DNA from 3 places in the Thauera butanivorans genome. Region 2 is predicted to be linked to each of the others. Evidence: predicted binding sites of a transcription regulator. Region 2 holds the regulator's gene; each other region holds the start of a gene.
The links. Region 2 encodes HrcA, which represses chaperone genes, less so after heat shock. Its sites were predicted from a motif close to TNTTAGCACTCNNNGNCNNNGAGTGCTAANA; they were not measured.
Positions count from the first base shown of each region.

Region 1: groES (co-chaperone GroES) is a predicted target of HrcA. The motif match lies at 1,962-1,992, and genes of this name have one in related genera.
Region 3: rpoH (RNA polymerase sigma factor RpoH) is a predicted target of HrcA. The motif match lies at 3,357-3,387, and genes of this name have one in related genera.

Region 1 covers NZ_CP183038.1:1,376,316-1,382,066, forward strand. Annotated here, with positions in the region: gene ACNQFN_RS06625 (DUF938 domain-containing protein) at 1-370, opposite strand, end outside; gene ACNQFN_RS06630 (glycoside hydrolase family 2 TIM barrel-domain containing protein) at 570-1,793, opposite strand; gene groES (co-chaperone GroES) at 2,099-2,389, shown strand; gene groL (chaperonin GroEL) at 2,444-4,093, shown strand; gene ACNQFN_RS06645 (response regulator) at 4,342-5,028, shown strand; gene ACNQFN_RS06650 (sensor histidine kinase) at 5,003-5,751, shown strand, end outside.
Region 2 covers NZ_CP183038.1:1,657,498-1,663,248, forward strand. Annotated here, with positions in the region: gene ACNQFN_RS07985 (protein kinase domain-containing protein) at 1-196, shown strand, start outside; gene hemH (ferrochelatase) at 197-1,246, opposite strand; gene hrcA (heat-inducible transcriptional repressor HrcA) at 1,311-2,339, opposite strand; gene ACNQFN_RS08000 (NAD kinase) at 2,472-3,356, shown strand; gene recN (DNA repair protein RecN) at 3,424-5,088, shown strand; gene fur (ferric iron uptake transcriptional regulator) at 5,195-5,638, opposite strand.
Region 3 covers NZ_CP183038.1:1,175,310-1,181,060, forward strand. Annotated here, with positions in the region: gene ACNQFN_RS05625 (COX15/CtaA family protein) at 1-731, shown strand, start outside; gene cyoE (heme o synthase) at 728-1,624, shown strand; gene ACNQFN_RS05635 (SCO family protein) at 1,723-2,325, shown strand; gene ACNQFN_RS05640 (hypothetical protein) at 2,338-2,472, opposite strand; gene rpoH (RNA polymerase sigma factor RpoH) at 2,478-3,329, opposite strand; gene ACNQFN_RS05650 (OprD family porin) at 3,454-4,722, opposite strand; gene ACNQFN_RS05655 (DUF4160 domain-containing protein) at 4,881-5,751, shown strand, end outside.

The DNA of each region.
Region 1 (5,751 bases), 280 kb from region 2:
CTTTCGGCAGCACACGGGCTGCGCCACGAAACAGCGCCGCCGTGCTCGACCACGGCGAGTAGTGCAGCACGTTGATCGCCACCACCGCATCGGCGTGCCGGACCGGCCAGGTTTCGCTGTTCAATTCCAGTTCGAGCGGCGTCTCGATGTTGGGCAGGCCGGAATGCGAGATCCAGGCGGTGATGGAGTCGATCGCGGCCGGATCGCCTTCGGTCGGCTGCCAGTGAAGCCAGGGCATGTGGGCGCAGAAATACACGGCATGCTCGCCGGTTCCGCTGCCCACCTCCAGTACCGAGGCCGCGTCGGGCAGGATGCGCTGCAGGACCGGCAGGATGTGGCCGCGGTTGCGTTCAGTGGAAGGGGAGAACATGCGTCGATCGTTGGGCATGGGGCGGGGAGAGGCTGATGTATCGGGTCGTTGGACTGTCGAGCGCGGAGTGTGATCCAGACCGCCATGCCGGGCGAGCACCGACAGTCGTCGACCGTGAATTTTTCCCCGCTCCATGTGTATGTCCTGATTGTTGGCCGAGCCCATGCCGGAGAACGGGGGCGTCCGGCAACGGGAAGCTTCAGCGCACCAGGAAAGGAAGGTTGGCTGTTGCCGCTTTGCCGTGGCGGTCGCGCGCGGTGATGAACAGGCGATAGGCCCCCGGCTCGGCAGGTGCCAGCAGGCGCACGCTGGCGGCATCGGCGTGCAGGATGCGCGTGGCGATGCGAGCGGGCGGGGATTCGTGGTCACCGCCTTTGCGCAGATCGGTGGCTTCGGCAAGGATCTTCCATTCCGTCTCCAGCGCCGTGCCATCGGCATTGACGGCATCGATTCCGGCCGAAATCTCCGCCCCGGGGGCGAACGCGTCGGCGGCGATGCCGATGCCGCGTACGACCGGCGCGGGCCTCTCCACCGGCCGGCCCCAGAACGAGGCCAGTGCATCGCTCATCGCGGTGCCGCTGCCGTCGGCCAGCAGCAGGCCGTGCCAGGTTTCGGTCTGTTCCTGCTTGGCGCCCCACAGGAAGGGGAATACGCCGCGAATCTGCGGCTGGCGCGCGAGATAGCCGAGGGCTTCGGTGAAGAAGCGGGCTTTCTCGCTGCTGGTCGGTTCCACCGGCGCTCCCCAGGGTTTGCGGCCGGCCTGCCACTGGCCGAGCGGCCCCAGCTCGGTGATGACGACCGGCTTGCCGATGCCGGCGTCGCGCAGCCGCCGAGGCAGATCGAATACCGCGCCGGCATAGACGTTGATGCCCAGCAGGTCGACGTTCGGGCAGCAGTCCGCCAGGCTGCGGAAAGCGTCCATGCCGGTATCGGCGACGACCATCAGCGTCGGGTGGACCGGATCGATCCGCTTGATCGCCGCAGCGAGGCGATCGACCTCGCGCCATAGCGGCAGCGGGTTTTCCACCGCGGTCTCGATTTCGTTGCCGATGCCCCAGGCGAGCAGGGCGGGGTGTCCCCGGTGGTGCCTGACGAATTCGAGGATGGCCCGCTCCTGCGCCTGCACGGCCTGCTCGTCGTCATAGCTGAAGCCGTGGCGCGGATGCTCCAGCCATAGACCCATGACCACCTTCAAGCCGAGCCGTTGCGCTTCGTCCAGCACCCAGGCATCGGTCTGCCGATAGACGCGTACCGCCTGGGCGCCGGCGGCGGCCAAGCGGGCGAGGCCGGCTGCATCGCCTTCGAAGGCGGCGCCCTGCCACTGTGTTCCCGGCGTTGCCTGGCCGGCAGCGGAGCACAGGCCGCTGACGCAGACGGAGAGAGCGAAAAGGGTGTGCCGGAAGGCTGCCGCAAGAATGTTCATGTCGATCCACTGTTCGGAGCGGTGCCTGTGCCCCGTGCTCCATTCCCCAAGGGTCTGTCCTGCCTTGGGGCGGCCCGGCGGCAGAAAAGTTCAGCATCCGATGGCGCTTTGGGCGGCAGAGCAGAAATCACGTGGGCTGCACTTGAAATCCCGGAACCCCGTCCCTATTATTAGCACTCGTTGGCAGTGAGTGCTAACAAGCCCGGAGCGGCGCAGTTGCTGCATTCGGGCCACTGCGAATTTTCCGCGGGGCAACCCGCAAGCCATCAACCCAAACAGTCGAACCGAAGATAGGAGTGAACTCGATGAAGATTCGTCCCCTGCACGATCGCGTGATCGTCAAGCGTCTGGAAGCCGAGCGCAAGACCGCCAGCGGCATCGTGATCCCGGACAGCGCAGGCGAGAAGCCCGATCAGGGCGAAGTCCTGGCCGTCGGTAACGGCAAGATCCTCGACGACGGCAACGTGCGTCCGATGGCCGTCAAGGTGGGCGACAAGGTGCTGTTCGGCAAGTACGCCGGCCAGGCCGTCAAGGTCGAAGGCGAAGAGCTCCTCGTGATGCGCGAGGAAGACATCATGGGCGTGGTCGAAGGCTGAGCCTTCTCCCGTTCCTGAAGCGCTAATCCTTAAAAAATTCCGGAGTTCTGAAGAATGGCAGCTAAAGAAGTCAAGTTTGGTGATTCCGCCCGCGAACGCATGGTCGCCGGCATCAACATCCTCGCCAACGCGGTCAAGGTGACCCTGGGCCCGAAGGGCCGCAACGTGGTGCTGGAGCGTTCGTTCGGCGCCCCGACCGTGACCAAGGACGGCGTGTCGGTCGCCAAGGAAATCGAACTGAAGGACAAGTTCGAGAACATGGGTGCGCAGATGGTCAAGGAAGTCGCTTCCAAGACCTCGGACATCGCCGGCGACGGCACCACCACCGCCACCGTGCTGGCGCAGTCGATCGTGCGCGAAGGCATGAAGTACGTCGCCGCCGGCATGAACCCGATGGACCTGAAGCGCGGCATCGACAAGGCCGTCGCCGCCACCATCGAAGAGCTGAAGAAGCTGTCCAAGCCCTGCTCGACCAACAAGGAAATCGCCCAGGTCGGCTCGATCTCGGCCAACTCCGACAGCGACATCGGCGACATCATCGCCAATGCGATGGACAAGGTCGGCAAGGAAGGCGTGATCACCGTCGAAGACGGCAAGTCGCTGAACAACGAGCTGGACGTCGTCGAAGGCATGCAGTTCGACCGCGGCTACCTGTCGCCCTACTTCATCAACAACCCGGACAAGCAGGTCGCGATCCTCGACAACCCGTTCGTGCTGCTGTTCGACAAGAAGATCTCCAACATCCGCGACCTGCTGCCGGTGCTGGAGCAAGTCGCCAAGGCCGGCCGTCCGTTGCTGATCATTGCCGAGGACGTCGAGGGCGAAGCCCTGGCCACGCTGGTGGTGAACAACATCCGTGGCATCCTGAAGACCTGCGCGGTCAAGGCTCCGGGCTTCGGCGACCGCCGCAAGGCCATGCTGGAAGACATCGCCATCCTGACCGGCGGCCAAGTCATCGCCGAAGAAGTCGGCCTGACGCTGGAAAAGGCCACGCTGGAAGACCTGGGCCAGGCCAAGCGCATCGAGATCGGCAAGGAAAACACCATCATCATCGACGGTGATGGCCAGGCCGATCGCATCGAAGCCCGCGTCAAGCAGATCCGCGTGCAGATCGAGGAAGCGACCTCCGACTACGACCGCGAAAAGCTGCAGGAACGTGTGGCCAAGCTGGCCGGCGGCGTTGCCGTGATCAAGGTCGGCGCCGCGACCGAAGTCGAAATGAAGGAGAAGAAGGCTCGCGTCGAGGATGCCCTGCACGCTACCCGCGCTGCGGTGGAAGAAGGCATCGTGCCGGGCGGCGGCGTTGCGCTGCTGCGCGCCCGCGCCAACCTGGGCGGCCTGAAGGGCGACAACCACGACCAGGACGCCGGCATCAAGATCGTGCTGCGCGCGATGGAGCAGCCGCTGCGCGAGATCGTCGCCAACGCCGGCGACGAGCCGAGCGTGGTGGTGAACAAGGTCGTCGAAGGTTCGGGCAACTACGGCTTCAATGCGGCCACCGGCGAGTACGGCGACATGGTCGAGATGGGCGTGCTGGATCCGACCAAGGTGACCCGCACCGCGCTGCAGAACGCCGCTTCGGTCGCCGGTCTGATGCTGACCACCGACTGCATGGTCGGTGAGCTGGCCGAAGACAAGCCGGCCGGCGGCATGCCCGACATGAGCGGTATGGGTGGCATGGGCGGTATGGGCGGCATGATGTGATGCCCGCCTGCGGCAAGCCTGTTTCGGCAGGTTTGCCGCTTGCCGTCTGACCAGGAAGGCCTCGCGCAAGCGGGGCCTTTTCAGTTTGCGGCAGGCGCTGCACAGGCTCTTTCGCCCTTGCTGCCAGTGTAGTCAGAATCCGTGGGATAATTGGTTGCTTCCGCTGCATCCAGCGACCGAGCAAAGGAAGTGCATTCCAGTAAATGCTAGGTGCATTCGCTTACGCACAACTTACATCCCGGAATTCCATGCGTATTCTGCTGGCAGAAGATGATCCCGTGATTGCCGACGGCATCGGCCGCGCCTTGAAGCGCAATGGGTATGCCGTCGATCATGTCGACAACGGCATCGACGCCGACGCGGCGCTGGCGTCCCAGTCCTACGATCTGCTCATTCTCGATCTCGGCTTGCCGCGGTTGCCGGGCATCGAGGTGCTCAAGCGCCTGAGAGCGCGCAAGTCGGCGCTGCCGGTGCTGATCCTGACGGCGCAGGACGGCGTCGATGACCGTGTGCGCGGGCTCGATGCAGGGGCGGACGACTACATGGCCAAACCGTTCGCCTTGCCCGAACTGGAGGCGCGTGTGCGTGCCCTGACGCGCCGCGGCACCGGTCAGGCGCGCTGCCTCGAACTGGGGCGCCTGTCCTACGACCAGGCCGACCGTGTCGTCAAGGTGGACGGCCAGGTACTCGAGCTGTCGGCGCGCGAGATCGGCTTGCTGGAAGTCTTTCTGCTGCGCGTCGGGCGGCTGGTGAGCAAGGATCAACTGGTGGATCACCTCTGCGGCTGGGGGGAGGAAGTCTCCAGCAATGCCATCGAAGTCTACGTACACCGTCTGCGCAAGAAGCTGGAGGACAGCGGCGTGCGCATCGTGACCGCTCGCGGGCTGGGCTATTGCCTGGAGAACTCGGATGCGGCGCCGACGGCGAAACCTTGACAGGGCCGTATCGAGTACGAAGCGCCCGGGGCCGCCGAATTCCCTGTTCGGCGAAATCCTCGACTGGTTGCTTGCGCCCTTGCTGTTCCTGTGGCCGATCTCGATCATCATCACGCACAACGTCGCCGACAACATCGCCAATCAGCCCTATGACCTCGCGCTGGCCGATGGTGTCAGGATGCTGTCCCGCATGGTGGCGTTCGATGAAGGGCAGGTCGTCGTGCGCTTTCCCGCGCCGCCCCGTGCCCTGTTCCGTGCGGACCAGGATGACGTGCTGTATTTCCAGGTGGCGGATGAGCATGGGGTGATCGTGGCCGGTGATGCGGACATTCCCAGGCCCCAGGGGCTGCAGCCGCCTGCGGGTGAGGAAGTGCTGTTTCGCGACGAAACCATCCATGGCGAGGAGACGCGGGTCGCCTACCGGCTGCTGAAGGCGGGTGAGGGCGAGGATGCGCCATTGGTCTGGGTGCAACTGGCCGAAACTCGCAACAAGCGCGGCGACCTCGCTTCGCGCGTCGTCACCGGCGTGCTGCTGCCGCAGTTCGCCATCATTCCGCTGGCGGTGCTGCTCGTCTGGGTCGGCCTGTCGCGCGGCATCACGCCGCTCAACCGCCTGCAGAGTCTGATCCGCCGCCGGCGGCCGACCGATCTTTCTCCCGTCCAGCCGGCGAGCGTGCCGGAGGAGGTGAGGCCGCTGATCGTCGCCTTCAACGACATGATGGC
Region 2 (5,751 bases):
CTATCTCGAGATCAACCCTTCGGCGCTGGCGCTGGCCAGCGAAGAGGTGCTGGAGTGCTTCCGCCGCGAGCTGGGCACGGTGATGGTCCGCCGCCTCGCCCAGATTGCGAAGCTGCTGTCCACGGGCGGGCCGCCCGCGGTGCGCGGCGATTTCACCGCCACCGGCGGACTCGACCTGCAGTTGCTCGAACCCTGATCAGCTTTCCTGCCGCGCAGGGCCGGCGAGCCAGTTGCCCAGGTGATCGACGGCGAGCCCGGCCAGGGCCTCGATCCAGTCCGGTCGCTCGTTGAGGCAGGGAATGTAGTGGAAGCGCTGGCCGCCGCGGCCGAGAAAGGCGTCGCGGCATTCCATGGCGATTTCCTCCAGTGTCTCCAGGCAGTCGGCGATGAATCCCGGGCACAGAACGTCGACGCGGCCGACACCCTGGGTGGCGAGCGCTTCGAGCGTGGGCTGGGTGTAGGGCTGCAGCCATTCGGCTTTGCCGAAGCGCGACTGGAAGGTGACCATCGCCCGTTCGGGCGGCAGGCCGAGCGCCTCGGCGAGCAGCCGGCCGGTGGTCTGGCACTCGTGGTGATAAGGGTCGCCAAGCTCGATCGTGCGCTTGGGCACGCCATGGAAGCTCATCAGCAGGCGATCCGGTTCGCCGTGCGCGGCCCAGTGCTCGCGCACGCTGGCAGCGAGTGCCTCGATGTAGCCCGGGAAGCAGTGGAAGTCGCGCACGAAGCGGATTTCCGGCTGGTTGCGCATCTTTGCCAGGGCGCGGCCGACGGCGTCGACCACCGTTGCCGTGGTGCTGGCCGAATATTGCGGGTAGAGCGGCAGGACGAGGATGCGCATGCAGCCTCGCGCCTGCATCGCGCGCAGGCGCTCGGCGATCGAGGGTTTGCCGTAGCGCATGGCGAAATCGACATCGACCTCGGAGCGGCCGGCCGAGGCCAGGTGGTCGCGCAGCCGGCTGGCCTGGCGTTCGGTATGGACCATCAGCGGCGAGCCGTCTGTGGTCCAGATGCTGGCGTATTTCTTTGCCGATGCGGCCGGGCGGATGTTCAGGATGATGCCGTTGAGGATGGGCCACCAGACGGCGCGGGGGATCTCGACCACGCGTGGATCGGACAGGAATTCCTTCAGGTAGGGGCGCAGCGCGCCGGCCGTGGGCGCATCGGGCGTGCCGAGATTGACGAGCAGGATGCCGGTACGGGCGGGGGCGTCGTGTGAAGCGGGCGGTTCGGGCCGGTAGCGGGCCATGCTTGTCCTTGTTTGTGGGGCCGGACAGGGCGAAACCGAAGTCCGCCTGGTCCGGAACGGTGTTTCAGGTGTTCGACGATAGCGCGTTGGACAGCAGCCGGGCGGTGATGTCGACGATCGGAATCACGCGATCGTAGGCCATCCGGGTCGGGCCGATGACACCCACCGAGCCGACGATCTGGCCGTCCACCTCGTAGGGTGCCGTGATCACACTGCAGGCGTCGAGCGGCGCGAGACCGGATTCGCCGCCGATGAAGATCTGCACTCCGTCGGCCTTGTTCGACAGTTCGAGTAGCTGCACGAGGCTGGTGCGCTGTTCGAAGAGCTTGAACAGTTCGCGCAGGCGCGACATGTTCGACGACAGGTCCTCGACGTCGAGCAGATTGGTTTCACCGGAAATGACGTAGCGAGTGGCCGTTTCTTCCGCGGCGGCACTGCCGGCATCCACGGTCGCGGTCATCAGTTCGGTCATGTCGCTGCGCAGCTGGCGCAGCTCGTCCATGACGCGGCGGCGGATCTCGTCGAAGGACAGGCCGGCGAAATGCTCGTTCAGGTAGCTCGCGGCGCTGCTCAGCTCACTGGCACTGTAGGCACGGCGGGTCATCAGGATCCGGTTCTGCACGTCGCCGGCGGTGGTGACGATGATCAGCAGGATGCGGTTTTCGGACAGGCTGATGAATTCGAACTGCCGGATGCGGACGGCGTCCTTGCGCGGGGCGACGACGATGCCGGCGAACTGCGTGAGGTTCGACAACAGGTGCGAGGCCGAATTGAGCAGCCGCTGTGGCTGGTCGGGCTGGAGCTGGCCCTTGAGTTCATGTACCCGCGTGGTGTCGAGCGGCTGGACCGTCAGCAGCGAATCGACGAAGAAACGGTAGCCGCGCGCCGTCGGAATCCGGCCGGCGGAGGTGTGCGGACTGGCGATCAGGCCGAACTCCTCCAGGTCGCTCATGACGTTGCGCACCGTTGCCGGCGACAGCTCCAACCCGGAAAAGCGCGACAGCGCGCGCGAACCGACAGGCTGGCCGTCCGCGATGTAGCGTTCGATCAGGGTTTTCAGCAGGATCTGGGAACGAGCGTCTAAGGAATTCATGGCAGACGAAGAATATAGCCCGGATCATCCATCGATGGATATTCCGGATATCTCCCGGTCCCTGCCGCCGGGCTTCGGCACCGCCGTTCAGTGCTCGCCAAGGTGCTGGCGGGATATGGTTTAATCCGCGTCATGAGCGCCAAATTCCACAACATCGCCCTCGTGGGCAAGTACCAGAGTCCGGACGTGGCCGAATCGGTCATGACGATCGCCCGTTTCCTGCGCGAGCGCGGACGCATGGTGTGGATCGAGCAGGGCACGGCGAGTTCCATCGGCGGCGCGGGCGATTTTCCGGTTGCCGGCTATGAGCGCATCGGCGGCGAAGTCGATCTGGCCGTGGTGGTCGGCGGCGACGGCACCATGCTCCACACCGCCCGCCGTCTGGCCGAGTACGGCGTGCCACTGGCCGGGGTCAATCTCGGCCGCCTGGGTTTCCTGACCGACATCGCGCTGAACGATGCCAATGCACGCCTCGCCGAGATCGTCGAAGGGCGCTTCCGCGAAGAGCTCCGCTTCATGCTCGACGCCGAAGTGCTGCGGGGCGGCGAGCGCATCTTCCAGACGCTGGCGCTCAACGACGTCGTCGTCAATAAGGGCGAACTCGGGCGGATGATCGAATTCGAACTGTCGATCGATGGAGAGTACGTCTATACCCAGCGTTCCGACGGCATGATCGTGTCGACGCCGACGGGCTCCACCGCCTATGCCTTGTCGTCCAATGGTCCCATCCTGCATCCGAGCGTCGACGGCATCGCCCTTGTGCCGCTGTGTCCTCACGCGCTGACGGCACGGCCGATCACGCTGCCGGACAGCTGCCGCATCGACATCGTGCTGCTGCCTCCCCAGGATGCGCGGGTGCATTTCGACGGCCAGGCCCGTTTCGATCTGCGTGCCGGCGACTGCGTGCGCATGACCCGTTCGAGACATGGCCTGAGGCTGCTGCACCCCGAGAGCTACAGCTATTTCGCCATGCTGCGCGAAAAGCTCCACTGGAGTGCCCCGCCGCGGCACAACTGATGCGGGCATCCATGCCGTACCCGCCTCATACCGAGCACTGTCTTCCTCCATTCTTCACTGAGCTGCCATGCTGAGAAGCCTGTCCATCCGCGACTTCGTCATCGTCGACCATCTCGAGCTCGAGTTCGAAAAGGGGTTTGGCGCGTTGACCGGGGAAACCGGTGCCGGCAAGTCGATCCTGCTCGATGCGCTCGGACTCGCATTGGGTGGGCGAGGAGAGGCGGGCATGGTCCGCCGCGATCGCGAGCGGGCCGACGTGGTTGCCGAATTCGACCTGCCGGACGGCGGCGGCTTGCGTGCCTGGCTGGCCGAGCAGGAACTGCCGGCCGAGGACGGGACCGTGCTGTTGCGCCGCACCATCGACAGCAGCGGGCGTGGCCGGGCCTGGATCAATGGCACCAGCGTGACGCTTGCGCAATTGCGCACGGCCAGCGACTGGCTGGCCGACATCCATGGCCAGCATGCCCACCATGCCCTGCTGAAGCCCGAAACGCAGCGCCAGTTGCTCGATGCGCATGCCGATGCCCAGGGACTGGCTGCCGACGTGGCCGAGCGCTATCGGGCCTGGCAGCACATTCTTCGCCTGCGGCGCGAGGCCGAAGCCGATTCGGCCAGTTCGGCGCGTGAGCGCGAACTGCTCGCATGGCAGATCCGCGAGCTTCAGGAGCTCGGCTTCGATGCGGCGGAGTGGGGCGAACTGAACGTCGAGCACGGTCGTCTGGCGCATGCCGCGGGCCTGATGGAGGGCGCGGACGAGACCCTGGCTGCCCTCGGCGAAGGCGAGGTGGCGGTGTGCTCGATCCTGCGCCACCTCGATGGGCGCCTGGCCGCGCTGGCCGACATCGACCCTGCGCTCGCCGATGTGCGGGAGCTGCTGTCGTCGGCGGCGATCCAGGCGGATGAAGCCCTGCACGCCTTGCGCCGCTATCGCGACCGGCTCGACCTCGATCCGCAGCGGCTGGCCGAGATCGAAGGGCGGATCGCGGCCGTCACCGATGTCGCACGCAAGTACCGCGTCGCGGTGGACGAGTTGCCCGAGCTGCTGGCGCAGTGGCAGGCCCGGCTCGATACCCTGGAGGAAACGGCCGATCCGGCACGGCTGGCCGCCGACGAGGCTCGGGCGAGGAAGGCCTTCGGCGAGGCGGCGGCGGCGCTGTCCGCCATCCGGCGTCCGGCCGCCGAAGCCCTGTCTGCGACGATCACCGACGCCATGCAGACGCTGGCGATGGCGGGTGGGCGTTTCGAGGTGGCGCTGGAAGCCTGCGAGCCGTCGTCGAACGGAGTCGAGACCGTCGAGTTCCGCGTCGCCGCCAACCCGGGGCAGTCCTTGCGCAGTCTGGCCAAAGTCGCTTCAGGTGGTGAGCTTTCGCGTATCGGGCTGGCGATCCAGGTCATGACCAGCCGTTCGAGCGATACGCCGACCCTGATCTTCGACGAGGTCGATGTCGGCATCGGCGGCCGTGTGGCCGAGATCGTCGGCAAGCTGCTGGCGAAGCTCGGCGAAGACCGGCAGGTGATGTGCGTGACGCACCTGCCGCAGGTCGCCGCCTGCGCCGACTGGCAGTGGCGCATCGCCAAGCGGGAGCAGGCGGGCGAGACCTTGAGCGAAGTGCAGGCGCTGGACGAGACCGGGCGAATCGAGGAGATCGCGCGCATGCTCGGCGGCGTGAGCATCACGGCGACGACGCGCGAACATGCGGCGGAAATGCTGGGCTTAGCCCCGGAAAAGTAGCTCGCGGCAAGGCGAACCCTGGGAACGGGATGGATTCCCGTGCAGCCCCCGCGGGCGGATCCGCCTGCCTCGTGAGGGGCTGCAACCCGCAAGGCTCTTCGGGGTCTTACGATTCCTTCTGTGCCTGGCCGCTCGGACAGTCTTCCTTCATGCAGTCGCCGTAAAGGTAGAGCGCGTGCTCGCGCAGCTTGAAGCCGCGTTCCTGGGCGATCGCATTCTGCCGCTTCTCGATCTCGGGATCGAAAAACTCCTCGACCCTGCCGCATTGAACACACACCAGGTGGTCGTGGTGGCCGCCTTCGTTGAGTTCGAACACAGCTTTGCCGGACTCGAAATAATGGCGCTCCAGCAGGCCGGCCTGTTCGAATTGCGTCAGCACGCGATATACGGTTGCCAGGCCAATGTCCATGCCGTCGTTCATCAGCGCGCGATAAACGTCTTCGGCAGTCAGATGGCGCTGACCCGAGTTCTGGAAGAGGTCGAGGATCTTCAGGCGAGGATAGGTTGCCTTCAGGCCGATGCTCTTCAGGTTTTTTGAATTGTCGGGCATGAGTCTTCGGGAAAAAAGGCCGTGTGGAGGGCCGGTTGAATGGTGGCAAGCCGCCAGTATGGTGCAGTGCGCCGTGCCTAGCGGCCCTATGTTATATTTTTTGCCCTTTCCTG
Region 3 (5,751 bases), 480 kb from region 2:
GGACGGTGACGCTGCTGCTGAAGCCGGCCATCGTCACTGCACACCTGCTCGGCGGGCTGACCACGCTGGCGCTGCTGGCCTGGCTGGCGCTGCGCGCCTGTGGCGCGGGGCAAGCCCATGCAAGGGCGAGCCGGGAAGGCCCGGGACGCATCGGCCCGGGGCGCGATGGCCTGCGATCTACGCCAATGCTGTCGGTCGGGGCGCGGCTGGCTTTCGTGCTGCTCGTCATCCAGGTTGCCCTCGGCGGCTGGACCAGCACCAATTACGCCGCGCTCGCCTGTACGGACTTCCCGACCTGCCACGGCAGCTTCGCGCCCGAGACCGATTATGCCAATGCCTTCCACGTCGTGCGCGAGCTGGGCATGACGGCCGATGGCGAACTGCTGTCGAACGCCGCGCTCACCGCCATCCACTGGTCGCACCGCATCGGCGCGCTGGTGGCCGGCGGGGCTCTGCTGCTGCTGGGTTGGGCGCTTTGCCGGCGGCAGGACACTTTCGATGCCGGTGCGACGCTGCTGGCGGCGCTGGTGCTGCAGATCGGGCTGGGCATCGCCAATGTGCTGCTGTCGCTGCCCTTGCCGCTGGCGGCGGCGCACAACGCGGGTGCCGCCCTGCTGGTCGGCATCATGGTGTGGGTGAATTTCCGGCTGGCTGCGCCGGGTGTCGTGGCGCTGCCGGCGCGGCGGAGTCATGGCACGCTGCCGGTCGTGTTCGAGGAGGGGAGACCATGAAGACATTTGCCCTGGGAACGGCGCGTGCCGGCCGTCTGCGAGCTTTCTACGTTCTGACCAAGCCCAAGGTGAACACGCTGATCGTGTTCTGTGCGGTGATCGGCATGTTCCTCGCCGTGCCGGCGGGGCTGCCGGATGCGCTGACCGTGTTTGCCGCCACGCTCGGCATCGCCTGTGTGGCGGGTGCGGCGGCGGCGATGAACTGTCTGATCGAGCGCCAGATCGACGCCCGCATGGCGCGGACCCGGGGCCGTCCACTGCCGCGCGGCGACCTTGCGCCGGCCGAAGTGCTGCTGTTCGCGGGCATGCTGGGCGGCTTCGGCCTGATGGTGCTGCACCAGGCGGTCAACCCGCTGACGATGTGGCTGACGCTCGCCACCTTCATCGGCTATGCGGTGGTCTATACGGTGCTGCTCAAGCCCCATACGCCGCAGAACATCGTCATCGGCGGCGCCTCCGGCGCAATGCCGCCGGTGCTGGGCTGGGCCGCGGTGTCGGGCGAAGTCAATGCCGATGCGCTGCTGCTGTTCCTCATCATCTTCGCGTGGACGCCGCCTCATTTCTGGGCGCTGGCGCTGTACCGCACGGCCGACTACGCGCGCGCCGGGCTGCCGATGCTGCCGGTGACGCACGGCGCCGAATTCACCCGGCTGTCGGTGCTGCTGTACACGCTGATCCTGTTCGGCGTCACGCTGCTGCCCTTTGCCACGCGCATGAGCGGCGCGCTCTATCTCGGTGTGGCGGTGGGGCTCGGCCTGCGCTTCATCCTTCATGCCTGGCGCTTGTACCGCGATTACAGCGATGCCCTGGCGCGGCGCACCTTCCGCTTTTCCATCGTCTATCTGTTCGGACTGTTCGCGGCGCTGCTGATGGATCACTACCTGCCCTGGTGATGCGTCCGGGTGCGGCAGCTTGACGCATGGGCCGTGCCCGGTGTGCCGCGAACGTCTATCATCGGGGGCTGACCGAACAAGCAGCATCAAGGTGCCCGATGTCTCTTTCCCTTGCCCGTTTCCTGCGCCCGCTGGCCGCGCCCCTGCTCGCGCTCGGCCTGCTCGCGGCCTGTGCGCCGCCCGAACCCGTCTTCCACAGCACCGACATCACCGGCGCGGAGTACGGCCAGAAGCTGCGGCTCACCGACCATCATGGCCAGGAGCGCACGCTGGCGGACTTCAAGGGCAAGGTCGTGACGATCTTCTTCGGCTACACCCAGTGCCCGGATGTCTGCCCGACTGCGCTGTCCGACATGAGCATGGTGATGCAGCAACTCGGTGCCGATGGCGACAAGGTCCAGGTGCTGTTCGTCACCGTCGATCCCGAACGCGACACGTTGGCGCTGCTGGCGGAATACGTGCCGGTGTTCGACGAGCGCTTCCTCGGGCTGTACGGTACACCGGAGCAGATCGCCGCGGTTGCCAAGGATTTCCGCGTCTTCTACCGCAAGAGCGGCGACCCCGACGGCCACTACACCGTCGACCACTCGGCCGGCACCTACGTGTTCGATCCGCAGGGCCGGCTGCGCCTGTACATGAAGCATGGCGAAGAGCCGGCCAAGGTCGCGGCGGACATCGGGGCGCTGCTGGCGGGGAAATGAATCTGCCGGGCGTCAGCGGAGTTCGATGATGGATTCGCCTGCCTCAACTTGCAGAACCAGCTTGGCTTCAGTTTCAAGCCGAATGCGTGTCTGGCTCTGATCGTCGAATGGCCGATTGGAGCAGCATACGTCCAGATAGATCTTCATGCCGCTCAGACAGCGTCGGCCAGCATGCCGCGCATCTTCTGCATCGCCTTGGCCTCGATCTGGCGGATGCGTTCGGCAGAGACGCCGTATTCCGCTGCCAGTTCGTGCAGCGTGGCGCTGTCGCCTTCGCTCAGCCAGCGGCGCTGGACGATGTTGCGGCTGCGGTCGTCGAGGCTGGCCAGGGCATTGCGCAGGCCGACGTCCTGCATGTGGGCGAGCTGCGTGCGGGCCAGCGCTTCGGAAGGTTCGGCGTGCGGATCGGGCAGGTAGGCGATCGGCGCGAAGCGTTCGTCCTCGTCGTCGCCGCTGCCTTCCAGCGGAATGTCGCGGCCGCCGAGGCGGGTTTCCATCTCGACCACTTCCTCGGGCTTGACGCCGAGCTGGGTGGCGATGGCATCGACTTCGACCGGATTCAAGGTGCCGGCGTCCTGCTTCAGGCTGCGCAGGTTGAAGAACAGCTTGCGCTGGGCCTTGGTGGTGGCGATCTTGACCAGGCGCCAGTTCTTCAGCACGTATTCGTGGATCTCGGCCTTGATCCAGTGCATCGCGAACGAAACCAGACGCACGCCGCGCGTGGGGTCGAAGCGCTTCACCGCCTTCATCAGGCCGACGTTGCCTTCCTGGATCAGGTCGGCGTGCGGCAGGCCGTAGCCCAGGTAGCCGCGTGCGATCGCGACCACCACCCGCAGATGCGACATCACCAACTGGCGCGCCGCGTCGACATCCCCCTGCTCGCGCAGGCGCGTTGCCAGTTCCACTTCCTGCTGCTCGCTGAGCATGGGCATGCGATTGACGCTCTGGATGTACTGATCCAGGCTGCCGGTGGCGGGAACGGGAAACGACAGGGCTTGAGACATAGGCTTGTGTCCTCCTTGTGTGCTCGATTTTAGCACTCGCGCCTTGAGAGTGCTAAACGCGGGAGGGAGTTCCGTGCTGTTCTTGGCAGGGCGCCGATCATCCGGCACCCCGCCGCCATGCGGATCAGAACAGGTTCAGCGGATAGTCGACGAACACGCGGATCTCGTTGCCCTCGCTGTTATAGGCGCGGGCGTCCTCCGAAACGCGCAGGAAGGACGCGCGCAGGCGGATGCTCAGGTCCTTGGCTGCACCGCTCTGCACCTTGTAGCTCAACTGGTTGAACCATTCGCGTTCCTTGCCGCGGCTCGGCGCGCCGGCGTCGATGTTGTCGCCGCGGACGTAGGCGACGACGTAGCTCAGGCCGGGCACGCCGTACTCGGTGAAGTCCACCGCGTAGCTCAGTTGCCAGGAACGCTCGTCCTTGGCGTTGAAGTCGGACCAGAAGGAGTTGGCGAGGAAGATCGTGCTGCCGCCGTTGCCCACCCAGCCTTCGCTCTGGTAGAAGCCGTAGTTGAAGCCGACGTCGCCGCTGCTGCGCTGGTGTGCCACGGTGAAGGCGTGCGGGCCGGTGGCATAGGTCGCGGCCAGGCTCCAGATGCGGTTCTTGCCTTCGTCGGGGTCGAACTTCTTGTCCTGCCTGGTGTTGTAGCCGTTGAAGTCGAGCGTGAGCGAATCGCCCTGCGCCAGCGGGCGCACGTAGTTCAGGTTGATGTACTGGCGCTCGAGCACGTCCTCGATGTCAGATGCATACAGCGCGCCGCTGAACACTTCGTTGAACTGGTAGCGGCCGCCGATCAGGTCGATGGCCTTCAGCCTGCCGCCGTCGCGGCTTTCGTCGCTCTTGCGTGCTTCGGCATGGAAGCGGCCGGCGTGCAGCGTCAGGCCTTCGATCTCGTTCGAGGTGATCATCGTGCCGGTGAAGCTTTCCGGCATCAGGCGCGAGGCGTCGTGGTTGAGCACCGGCAGCGTCGGCCGCAGATCGCCGTAGGCGAGCACGGTGTTGGAAAAGCGCAACTTGACCGAGCCGCCGGCCCTGGCGACGTCGTGCTCGACCTTGCCGTCATTGCCCACGTGGAAAAAGTCGATACCCGCTGCGCCTGCACGTCCCCGGCCGCTGTCGAGGCGGACGGCATACAGGCCGAAGGCATCGACGCCGAAGCCGACCGTGCCCTGGGTGAAGCCCGAAGTGAAGTTCAGCACCGCGCCCTGGCCCCATTCGGCCTTGTCCTGCCTGCCCTGCTTGTAATCACGGCTGATGTAGGCATTGCGCAGGAACAGGTCCAGCGAGCTGTCCTCGATGAAGCCGCGCGCTTCGGATTGGCCTGCGCCCATTGCCGGGGCCGTGGCGGCCAGGCTGAGGGCGATCGAACACGCCCATTTCTTCGACGTCATTGTTTTTTCCTTGCTGTTGTTTGATGTGTGGCGGATGCGTTGCATCGAATGCAGCCGCGATCTCCCCGGCGCGGATTTTCGCATGCTTCACCGTTGCCGGATCGGATGTTTAGGCTCCCGGCCTTCTTTGATGACGCCAGGAGCCTGAAGTGAAGAACATGAACATGGGACAGTGCCACGTGATCGAGCAAGCGCCGGCCGCAACGGCTGCTACCGACGCCTATGCACTGCTGTTCGAACTGTGGCAGCGCTCGTCGCCCGGCCGCCGGGCAGCGACGGTCGCCAAGTACCGCAAGGTTCTCGATGCCTTCGCCGCCTTCACCGGCGGAATGCCGCTTGCGGATGTGCGCCGCAGGAATCTGCTGGCTTTCCGCGACCACTTGCTCGCATCGTGCCAGAGCCCGGCCACCGTCAGGCACAAGCTGGGCATCATCAGGACCCTGTTCGGAACGGCGGTCGATCATGAACTGGCCGCCTCGAATCCGGCTGCCGAACTCAGAATGCAGGAAGCGGTGCGCCGCAAGGCCCGCATCGCATTCACCGCGGACGATCTGAACCGCCTGTTCCGCGCTGAAATCCACATTGCAGGCAGGCGCCCGAAAGGCGGTGGCAGGGAGGCCGCGTTCTGGCTGCCGCTGCTGGCCCTGTTCACCGGGGCACGGGTCGAGGAACTGGCGCAACTGCTGGTCAGCGACGTCCGCCGCGCCAAGGGTCTGGGGCACTATCTGCACATCAGCGACGACGCCGGGCATGCGCAACTCAAGAATCCGGCTTCGCGCAGGCGGATTCCGCTCCATGCGACGCTGCTGGACTGCGGTTTCCTGGATTACGTTGCCGGCCTGCAGGGGGCGGGGTTGTTGTTTCCCGATCTTAGGGCGAATCCGCGCGGCAAGCTCGGCGGCTATTTCAGCACCTTCTTTTCGGGCTATCTGCGCAGAAAGGTCGGCATCGGCGACGGCCGCAAGGTCTTCCATTCCTTCCGCCATACTTTCAAGGACGCCTGCCGCGCCGTGGGCATGGAGGAGGAAG